Regions from separate parts of the Pseudoalteromonas obscura genome, predicted to be linked through region 1. Evidence: predicted binding sites of a transcription regulator. Region 1 holds the regulator's gene; each other region holds the start of a gene.
The links. Region 1 encodes sigma-54, which starts transcription at its own class of promoters, with help from an activator protein. Its sites were predicted from a motif close to GTTGGCACGNNNNTNGNNT; they were not measured.

Region 1 (3,473 bases):
GCCTCTTTAGGGATGCCGTGCTTAAAGCCGAATGATTCGAACGTGATAATAAGCTGCTTGTCTTTTTGCCCGAGGATTTTTTCACGTACACTCTCTGCTAACTGATGAACACTGAGATCTGTGGTATCTATGGTGACATCGGCACGGCGGATTAACACATCAAGTAAGTTGCGTTCTTGTTTTATGGCCAAGTCTAGTGGTAAGTCGTTTAATGACAGCGGGTGTAAGCGTCGAGTTTCTGAAAAGCGCTTTACCAGAGTTTGATCATCACAATCTAAATAAAAAACACGTGGATTCGCAAACCCAGGTAAATACTCTAAGATATCATGAAATTCTTGCTGCTCTTTAGGTAAGTTTCTTACATCAATGCTTACCGCAATTTTGTTGTAGCTGTCTGAGACACTGCGAACTAGAGCTGGCAGCAGGTTAACTGGAATATTATCAGCGCAGTAATAACCTAAGTCTTCTAAAACTCTTAACGCAACAGATTTACCTGAACCAGAGCGGCCACTGATAATTATGAGTTCCACGTTTAATTCCTATTATTTATCAAACTCAACAAGGACTTGATGAAGCTCGCTATCATTACTTGCTTGCCTAAGTCGTTTACAAAAAGCTTTGTTATTTAGTTTACCAGCGATACTAGCTAAGGTCTCTAAATGTTGTTTATTTTCACCATCTGGTACGATGAGTGCAACAAAAATGTCTACATTGCGATCGTCATAGGCATCAAAAGGAATGGCTTGTTGATTTACAAGTATGATGGCAACAATATTATTTAAACCTGGCAATCTACCATGTGGGATCGCTATCCCTTTACCTATCCCTGTACTGCCAAGCTTTTCGCGGCATAAAAGTGCCTCAAGAATCTCATGTTGATTGGCACTTGGAATTTTTTGCTGCGCCAACTCACTAATATATTGAAGTATTCTTTTCTTACTATTAAAAAGGACCGCAGCTTTGCTACAGTCCTCGGAAATGAGTGTGCTAAGTTTCATGATTTAGTGTCGAGTTAGCTTCTCTTTATGTTTAATCACTTGTCGGTCTAGCTTATCAATCAAACCATCAATTGCTGCATACATATCTTTATGTTCTGTAGAAGCGAACAATTCACCTCCGTTGACATGCAATGTGGCTTCTGCTTTTTGTATGAGTTTTTCGACATCTAAGATTACATGTACGTTGTTGATGTGATCAAAATGCCTTTCTAGCTTCGCAAACTTACTCGTTACGTAGTCTCTTAATGAATCGGTAATTTCTACATGGCGACCAGTTAAATTTAGTTGCATAAGCATTTTTCCTTCTTTTGTTACGCCTAAATCAAGCTCTTACGTTGATTAGACGGTGGAATAGCCAAAGACTCTCGGTATTTGGCAATAGTACGTCTTGCCACCTTAATACCTTGATCAGCTAATACATCTGCAATTTTGCTATCACTCAAAGGTTTAGCTGAGTTTTCAGCTGCAATTAGCTTTTTGATGAGTGCTCGGATTGCTGTGGAAGAGCATTCACCACCATTCTCGGTACTAACGTGGCTCGAGAAGAAGTATTTCAATTCGTAAATGCCACGAGGCGTGTGCATGTATTTTTGCGTTGTTACTCGAGATATTGTCGACTCGTGCATGTCAACCATTTCAGCAACATCATTGAGTACCATAGGTCTCATTGCCTCAGGGCCATGTTCAAAGAATGCCTGTTGTTGCTGCACAATGCAATTAGTAACTTTCAATAAAGTTTCATTTCTGCTTTCAAGGCTTTTAATAAACCACTTTGCTTCTTGTAAATGAGAGCGAATAAATTGACTGTCACTGCTTGATTTTACAGAGCGAGACATTGCAGCGTAATGATCGTTAACTCTTATTTTAGGCATAGAGTCAGGGTTTAGCTCTACAACCCAACGCCCCTTGACCTTTTTCACTGAGACATCAGGGATCACGTAATCGGCTTCTTCTTGCACTATACTTGCCGCGGGCTTAGGGTTTAAGCTGTGGATCAACGTCATCACTTCTTTTAGCTCACCTTCTTTGAGCTTTGTTTTCTTCATGATAGTACGATAATCACGATTCGCTAATAGATCGATATGTTCATCGATAACTAACTTGGTTTGTTCAAGCCAAGGGGTGTCTGCTGCAAATTGATTGAGTTGTACGATTAAGCATTCCTGAAGGCTTCGAGCGGCGATGCCTACTGGATCAAAGAGTTGGATGCGTTTTAATACAGCTTCAACTTCATCGAGTTCGACGGGATCTTGATCATTGTCTAGATTCAAGCTTTCTAAAATGTCTTCACACGATACGGTTAAAATGCCAGAATCATCGACCCCCTCTACAATTGACAGTGCGATCAGTCTATCCGTCGCGCTAAATGGCGTGAGCTCAAGCTGCCACATCAAATATTCTTGCAAGCTTTCTGTTGTTTGCCCTTGGTAAACACTTTCATCCTCAGGCATAGGTCCTGATGAACTAACCGGTGCCGCACTGATGTATTCATCCCAAGTAACATCCATCGCCATCTCATCGCTGAGTGTCTCTTTATTTAGAGCTGTGTCAGTGTCTTGCTCATAATCACTGAGCTGCGGCTCAGGGATCTCCTCAGAACTGGACTCCGCTTTTTCGCTTGTCTGTGATTGCTCTTGCGTTTTATCTAGACCGTTGTCAAAAGACTCTTGTTCGTTTTCTTCTACTTCCAATAAAGGATTGCTGTCCAGCGCTTCTTGAATTTCTTGCTGGAGGTCTAATGTGCTCAACTGCAGCAGGCGAATCGCCTGCTGCAGTTGTGGTGTCATTGTTAATTGCTGCCCCATGCGCAGCTGTAGCGATTGCCTCATGTATCTCTAACAATCCTTTCTGTTGTTACGCTTATTCTTAACTATAGCCTGAATTGTTCGCCTAAGTAGACATCTCGGACTGTTTGATCCGCTAAAACATGTTCAGGACTACCTGAAGCAATTAATTCACCATGGGAAACAATATAGGCTTTTTCACATACATCCAATGTTTCACGCACATTGTGATCTGTGATCAACACACCGATTCCACGGTTTTTTAAATGCTCAATAATTTTCTTTATATCTAACACTGAAATGGGATCAACGCCAGCAAAAGGCTCATCTAATAGAATAAATTTTGGATCTGCGGCTAAAGCGCGAGCAATTTCGACTCGACGACGCTCTCCACCGGAAAGCGCCATTCCTAAACTAGAGCGAATATGTTGAATATTAAATTCGTCCAATAATTCGTTTAATATCGTTTCACGCTGAGCTTTATTTAGGTCTTTACGAGTTTCCAAAATAGCCATTAAATTTTGATAAACCGTCAACTTTCTGAATATCGATGACTCTTGTGGTAAATAGCCTATCCCCATACGTGCACGGCTGTGCATTGGCAGTAGGGTGATGTCTTGCTGATCAATGTGAATGCTGCCTTTGTCACTTGGCACTAAACCGACAATCATATAAAAAGTGGTGGTTTTAC
Region 2 (3,473 bases), on a different contig from region 1:
ACGCTCATTGAGCACTGAGTTTGCATTATCACTATCAGGGTTCGCATTAAGCGCACCTACCTGACCATTCAAATCACTTATTTTTTGAATTAAGTTATTGGCCTCTTGTGAGTAAATTGACAGCTGCTCATTTACGATATTATTTTGGTCGAAAACAATACCAGACAGTCGGTCCATTTGATCAATGAGATTTTGTGCATCGGTGAGAAACAATGAACGCGTCACCGTAGACGACGGCAGGTTCATCGCTTCTTGTAAATTATTAAACAGAGAGTTAATGCTGCTGTTTAAATTATTTGAGTCTTCGCCAAATAGTGTATCAACACGCGTAGACTCAGTCACAAACTGATCATAATAGGACTGACTAGATACATCTCGGTACAACTGCTTTTGCGCAAATTCATTTAGTAAGCGGACGGTTTCACCACGACCCACTTGATTACCAATTAACGTAGCATGTTCAGTACGCTCTCGAATGTACCCAACTGTGTTTAAATTGGCGATGTTTTTACTGGTCGTTTGCAGTAGTTCACTACTTGCTCTTACGCCAGATGTGCCAATATTCATTAAGTTAAAAGACATCTTAGTTTACTCCCTGACGTGCAAATGAGGACACTACTGATTGAAAATGTGACCCACCCAATACATTTTTTATTTTATTCGCATAATTAGGATCAGTCGCATACCCAGCCTGTTGCAGTGCATCTAGGTACTCGCCGGGTTTAGATGCTTTTTGTAGCGCCTCTTCATAGCGAGGATTGGATTGTAGAAAGTCAACGTAGTCGCTAAAACTCTCTTTTAACGAATCATAAGCGCGAAAGTTTGCTTGTTTTTTAACAGGTAAGCCCTGTTCAAATTCGAGTGTCATTTTACTGGCACTGTCTCCTGTCCAGCGGCTATCCGCCTTAATATTGAATAAGTTAAAACTACTATTTCCATCTTGTTTGGAGATAACATGTTTCCCCCAACCAGTTTCCAGCGCCGCTTGTGCCACCATCACAGCAGGGTTTAAGCCTATTTTTTCTGCTGCAGACTTAGCATAACCCCATAGAGTTTTGACAAACTCTTCTGGGCTTTCAAAAGCCTGAGGATCAGCTGGGGTGTCTGCCACACCTTTAACTGTGCTTTTTTCTTCTGCCACATCTTTATCGGGCTGATTAACCGGAGCCTGACCGTTAGCAATGCGATCACTTTGTAGCTCGGCGCCAGTGCGCACAACCGATGAAGGCATATAGCCATTTTTTTCTGGTGACAGCTGCTGCACAATCAAGTCAGCGAGACCTAAACTACCTTTATTCGATAATTCCAATGCCATTTGTTGGTCGTGCATATCACGATAGAATTTGACACTGCTAGAGTTGAAAGGGCTATCTTTGTCTTCGAAAGCCTCATTGGCTTTACGCATACTGGTTAACAGCATTTGAGTAAAAATTGATTCAAACTGCTGTGCAGCTTTTTTTAGCGCTTGTTTTGATGCATCACCATCACCCGCGCTTTTTAACGCATCCTGTCTCAATGAGTTCAGGTTGTTTAAATCAAAAAAGCTTTGATTATGTGTTGGATCAGTATTCATAGTTCAAAAACACGTCGCTAAAAAAGAATATTACTAACAATGCAAATTTTGAGCCAAAAAAAAGCCTCATTAAAATGAGGCTAACTTATTGATTGTTAATTAATCATCATATGACAACAAGTTGACCATGTATTGCACCAGCTTCTTTTAGCGCTTCAAGTATCGCCATTAAATCACCTGGAGCTGCACCTACAGCGTTAATCGCACGAACTAAGTCATCCAAGCTGCTGCCGGGGTCAAAAACAAATGCTCTTGAATCATCTTGGTCTACGTCAACAATGCTTTGACGCGTGACAACAGCATCTGCATCAGTGAGAGGCTGTGGTTGCGAAACATTGGTCTGCTCTGCAATTGTTACCGTTAAACCACCATGAGTAATTGCAGCGGGCTGTAACTTCACATCTTTACCAATTACAATTGTGCCAGTTCTTGAGTTAACAATGATTTTTGCTGATGTATCTGCTGGTTTAAATTCCAAGTTTTCAAGAGTAGAAAGGTAAGCCACACGTTGCGATGGATCTCGAGGCGCAATCACTCTGACTGAAGCTGCATCTAACGCACTGGCGCTGTTTGGTCCAACTAGTTCATTTATCGTATCAGCTAAACGCTTAGCCGTTGTAAAGTCAGGACGATTCAAATTGAATGTGATGTGGTCCCCTTGAGTGAACGGGCTTTTGACGGCACGTTCTACCATACCACCATTTGGAATTCGACCAACTGTGGGTGTATTGATCACCACTCGGCTCCCATCCAGCCCCTCAGCGCCTAACCCACCAACAATCATGCTACCCTGCGCAATCGCATATACATTGCCATCAACACCTTTTAAGAAGGTCTGTAATAACGTACCACCTCTTAGACTACCTGCACTGCCAATTGAAGATACTGTTACGTCAATGCTCTGACCTGGCTTTACAAAAGGTGGTAAGTCTGCGTGAACCGCTACCGCTGCTACATTTTTGATCTTTGGTTTTAAGTTTCCAGGTAAGGTAATACCAAAGCTATTCAACATTGCTTTAAAGCTTTGTTCGGTAAAGCGGCTTTGCTCCCCTGTTCCTGGCAGGCCCACAACTAACCCGTAGCCAATAAGCTGGTTGCTTCTTACCCCTTCGACCACACTAACATCTTTAATGCGTTCAGCAGCTACCTCAACCGATAAGAAGAGTGTGAAGAGTATTACTAGAGTTTGCAGATTACGCATAATTGACTTCCTTAAAATGGCATCAAGGTGCTCATGAAGAACTTGGTCAACCAACCAGCACTTTGAACTTCTTGTGTTTGCCCTTTACCCGAATATTGGATCCGTGCATTTGCAATGCGGTTGGATTCCACTTCATTTTCAGCAGAAACATCCTGCGGTCTGACTAAACCTTCAAGGCGAATAAACTCCTCTCCAGTATTGAGTGTTAACCATTTTTCACCTCGGATCACCAAATTACCATTCGGTAAGACTCTCATTACATTCACTGAGATATTGCCAAATAAGCTGTTTGATTGATTTGCTTGAGCATCGCCCTGATAGGAAGAGTTAGCCCCCATATCTAGTTGAATAGCGTCACCACCAATATTAACTGGAAGATTGCCAAGACCAAGAAATGGATCGACATTGACCTCACTATCTTTGTCTAACTTTGAGTTTGCTGCTTTTGAAGCTTGTGTCGACTCCCTGAGCACCACTGTAATGATGTCGCCCACTCTCACCGCTTTTTTATCCGAGTACAGATCATTCGAATATGAATTGAACAGCGATCCTGTTGAAACTACAGGCTCGGCCTCCATGTCAGGATACATAGGCGCGTAGTAAGGATCATCTCTTACTACATCACTATTTTCTGTTGACATGCAACCACTTAGGCCTAAGCCTAGCGCAACTACCAATATACATTTACGCATGATCTGC
Region 3 (3,473 bases), on a different contig from region 1:
CGAGTAAACCTGCTGACAATGATCAAATGATTTCTCAGATGACAAACTTTACCATGGCTGAGGGAATATCAAACTTGAATACCAAGTTTGAATCACTAGCCGCATCGATGACGTCAAACTCAGCGCTTCAAGCTTCGGCGTTAATTGGTAAAAAGGCACTGCTTGAGTCTGACACTGTTGAGCATGGCCCTGGCATGCAGTCACGGGGATCCATCATTGTTGCAGAGCCCGTTGAAAAGCTCACTTTGAGTATTGTTAACGACAAAAATGAGCTCGTTAGGAAAATAGAGCTAGGGGAACAGAGTGTTGGCGCCACACGTTTTGAGTGGGATGGTTTAAATCAAAGCGGCGATCCAGTTCCTCCTGGTGAATATACGATTAAAGCTGAAGGGCAAACAAACGGTAAGTTTGAATCTTTGCCTACAGCGACTTTTAGAAATATTGATAGTGTTAACGTCAATGGCTCTCAGGGCATTGTAATTAACACCAAAGCTGGTGCAGTTAGATTAACTGACGTTGCAGAAATAGCGTAATCAAAAGATTTTAACCTTAATTGTAGAGGTATTAGAGTATGAGTTTTAATATTGCTTTAACAGGACTAGCTGCTGCCCAAAAAGACTTGGATACCACAGCTAACAACATTGCAAACGTAAATACGACAGGCTTTAAAGAGTCGCGTGCAGAGTTCGCTTCAGTTTACGCATCGTCAGTATTTAGTGCAGGTAAAACTAAAAATGGTGATGGTGTTTCAACGACAATGGTTGCCCAACAGTTTCACCAAGGTTCTTTAAACTTTACCCAAAACTCACTTGACCTCGCAATTACAGGTGAAGGTTATTTTGCGACAAGTGAGGAATTAGGCGGCCAAGACTATACGTTTACACGAGCCGGTGCATTTAAGCTCAATAAAGATAACTTTATTGTTGATGCCAATGGTAACTTCTTACAAGGCTTCCCTGTAGACCCAAGTACTGGTGATACGACTTCGGTGAGTTTGAGTACCTCTTCTGCGTTGCAAATTCCGGATGCATCAGGTTCACCTCGTGCTACCACAAATGTTTATTCTTCGTTTAACCTAGATTCACGTGCAACGGCACCGTCTGTACCGTTTGATCCTACAGTGAGCGCGTCATATAACAGCTCGACGTCGACGACTATTTACGACTCATTGGGTGAACCTCATACATTGCAATTCTTTTTCCGTAAGGAAGACCCGACAACCAATGCAAATGAGTGGCAAGTATATGCAACGCTTGGAGGACAACAGTTTGATGCCACTGGTACACTTATCGCAACGCCTCCTGGTACCCCTATCACTGAATTTGGTTTTAACGCACAAGGTTTTCCAGAAGATACAGGTAACCCAGCAGTGCCAAATACGGGTACTACGTTCAACCCATTAACACTTACCGGTACGAACTTATCTGGCTTGTTGACTAATGGCGCGACATTCCCGTCAGATATTCAGATGAACTGGCGTGATGAAACCAATACCAGCTCAAAACTCCCAACTCAGTTTGCGAGCCGATTCGAAGTTAAGGCGCTTGATCAAGATGGTGCGACGACTGGTCGATTAGCGGGTATTGATATCGGCGCGGATGGTAAGATCGTTGCTTCATACAGTAATGGTGACTCTACCTTCCTAGGCCAAGTAGCAATGGTACGTTTTTCTAACTCGCAAGGTCTAACTGAAGCTGGTAATACAGGGTGGAAGAAAAGTTTGACATCAGGTGAGCCCATCGCAGGTGAACCGGGTTCAGGTACGTTAGGGTCCATCAACTCTTCAGCCTTAGAACAGTCGAATGTAAACTTGACCAACGAGCTGGTTGATTTGATAAGTGCGCAGCGGAACTTCCAAGCAAACTCAAGGGCACTGGAAGTAAACTCGACACTACAACAAAATATATTGCAAATCCGATAACATCAACCACACTTCAAAAGCCGCATTCGCGGCTTTTTTATTTTTTGACACTCACCTTGGCACTAATATTGCTTTTATCACTATATATTGAACAGTTTTAGGTCGTTCTCATGGATAAAATGCTATATGTCGCCATGTCTGGAGCTAAACAAAGCTTACGCGGTGTAGCGCTAAAAGCGAACAACTTAGCAAATGCTAATACCACGGGTTTTAAAGCAGACTTTGCTCAAGCTCGCTCTATGCAAGCGTTTGGTGAAGGCTTGCCGACACGTGTATTCGCCATGCAAGAGCGTCCAGGAACAAACATGCTAAGTGGTGCTGTCGCAGAAACTGGGCGAGATTTGGATATTGCGGTTGATGACAAATCTTGGATAAGTGTTATGGATGCGAGTGGTGAAGAAGCCTATACAAAAGTGGGCACGTTAAACATTACAAGTGATGGTTCTTTGGTTACTAGTCATGGTCGTCAATTAATTGGCGAAGGCGGACCAATCATCTTACCCCTTCCAATAGATAAAGTGGTATTTAGTGATGATGGCTCAATTCAGGTGCGCCCTCAGGGGGCGCCTGCCAATTTTTTGGAAACCGTGGATAGACTCAAAATTATTACCGCAGACAACACAAAGCTGGAGAAAGGTAATGATGGTCTATTTAGACCAAAAGAAGACCAGCTTGAAGATGGCCATTGTGGTTTTTGTGAAATATCACCCACAGCAAAAGTAATGAGCGGCTATTTAGAAATGTCCAACGTCAACCCAGTTCATGAGATGGTGGATTTGATTAACCACCAGAGGCAGTTTGAAATGCAAATGAAATTAATGAAGTCAGCAGAAGAAATCGACGAGCGACACACTTCGCTCCTGCGCATAGTATAAGAGAGTGAGGTATAGATTATGAATCCTGCATTGTGGATAAGTAAAACAGGGCTCGACGCCCAGCAAACTGACATTTCAGTTATTTCGAATAACTTAGCCAACGCCAGTACCGTTGGTTATAAAAAGAGCCGAGCAATATTTGAAGATTTACTCTATCAAAATATTAACCAGCCGGGTGGACGTTCATCGCAAGATACCGAACTCCCTTCGGGTTTAATGCTCGGTGCTGGCTCAAAGGTAGTTGCCAACCAAAAGAATTTTTCTCAAGGTAATATGATAAGTACCGAAAACTCTCTTGATTGGATGATACAAGGCCCTGGCTTTTTTGAAATTCAAATGCCTGACGGCACAATTGCTTATTCGCGCAATGGTCAGTTTACAACAGACGAAACAGGTCGTGTTGTAACTTCCGGTGCTGGTTTCCCTGTGCAACCAGAAATGACGGTACCAGATAACGCAAATTCGATAACGATTTCTCAAGATGGTGAAGTTTCTGTCAGTATTAATGGACAAGCAGAAAATACAGTTATCGGTCAGCTTGTGATCAGTGACTTCATTAACCCATCAGGTTTGGAACCAATAGGTCAAAACTTATATACCGAAACTGCGGTAAGTGGTGCACCTGTTCAAGGTAACCCGGGAGTTGAAGGTCTTGGCACAATGGTGCAAGGGGCACT

Region 2: a site for sigma-54 is predicted at 1,613-1,631, ahead of flgJ (flagellar assembly peptidoglycan hydrolase FlgJ). Genes of this name have one in related genera too.
Region 3: a site for sigma-54 is predicted at 1,977-1,995, ahead of QNM18_RS25530 (flagellar basal body rod protein FlgF). Genes of this name have one in related genera too.

Annotation. Positions count from the first base shown of each region.
Region 1 covers NZ_JASJUT010000011.1:94,570-98,042, forward strand. Annotated here, with positions in the region: gene rapZ (RNase adapter RapZ) at 1-530, opposite strand, end outside; gene ptsN (PTS IIA-like nitrogen regulatory protein PtsN) at 543-998, opposite strand; gene hpf (ribosome hibernation promoting factor) at 1,002-1,289, opposite strand; gene QNM18_RS20950 (RNA polymerase factor sigma-54) at 1,316-2,827, opposite strand; gene lptB (LPS export ABC transporter ATP-binding protein) at 2,869-3,473, opposite strand, start outside.
Region 2 covers NZ_JASJUT010000018.1:6,480-9,952, reverse strand. Annotated here, with positions in the region: gene flgK (flagellar hook-associated protein FlgK) at 1-582, opposite strand, end outside; gene flgJ (flagellar assembly peptidoglycan hydrolase FlgJ) at 584-1,573, opposite strand; gene QNM18_RS25545 (flagellar basal body P-ring protein FlgI) at 1,680-2,774, opposite strand; gene flgH (flagellar basal body L-ring protein FlgH) at 2,786-3,466, opposite strand.
Region 3 covers NZ_JASJUT010000018.1:2,868-6,340, forward strand. Annotated here, with positions in the region: gene QNM18_RS25520 (flagellar hook assembly protein FlgD) at 1-533, shown strand, start outside; gene flgE (flagellar hook protein FlgE) at 572-1,921, shown strand; gene QNM18_RS25530 (flagellar basal body rod protein FlgF) at 2,032-2,796, shown strand; gene flgG (flagellar basal-body rod protein FlgG) at 2,815-3,473, shown strand, end outside.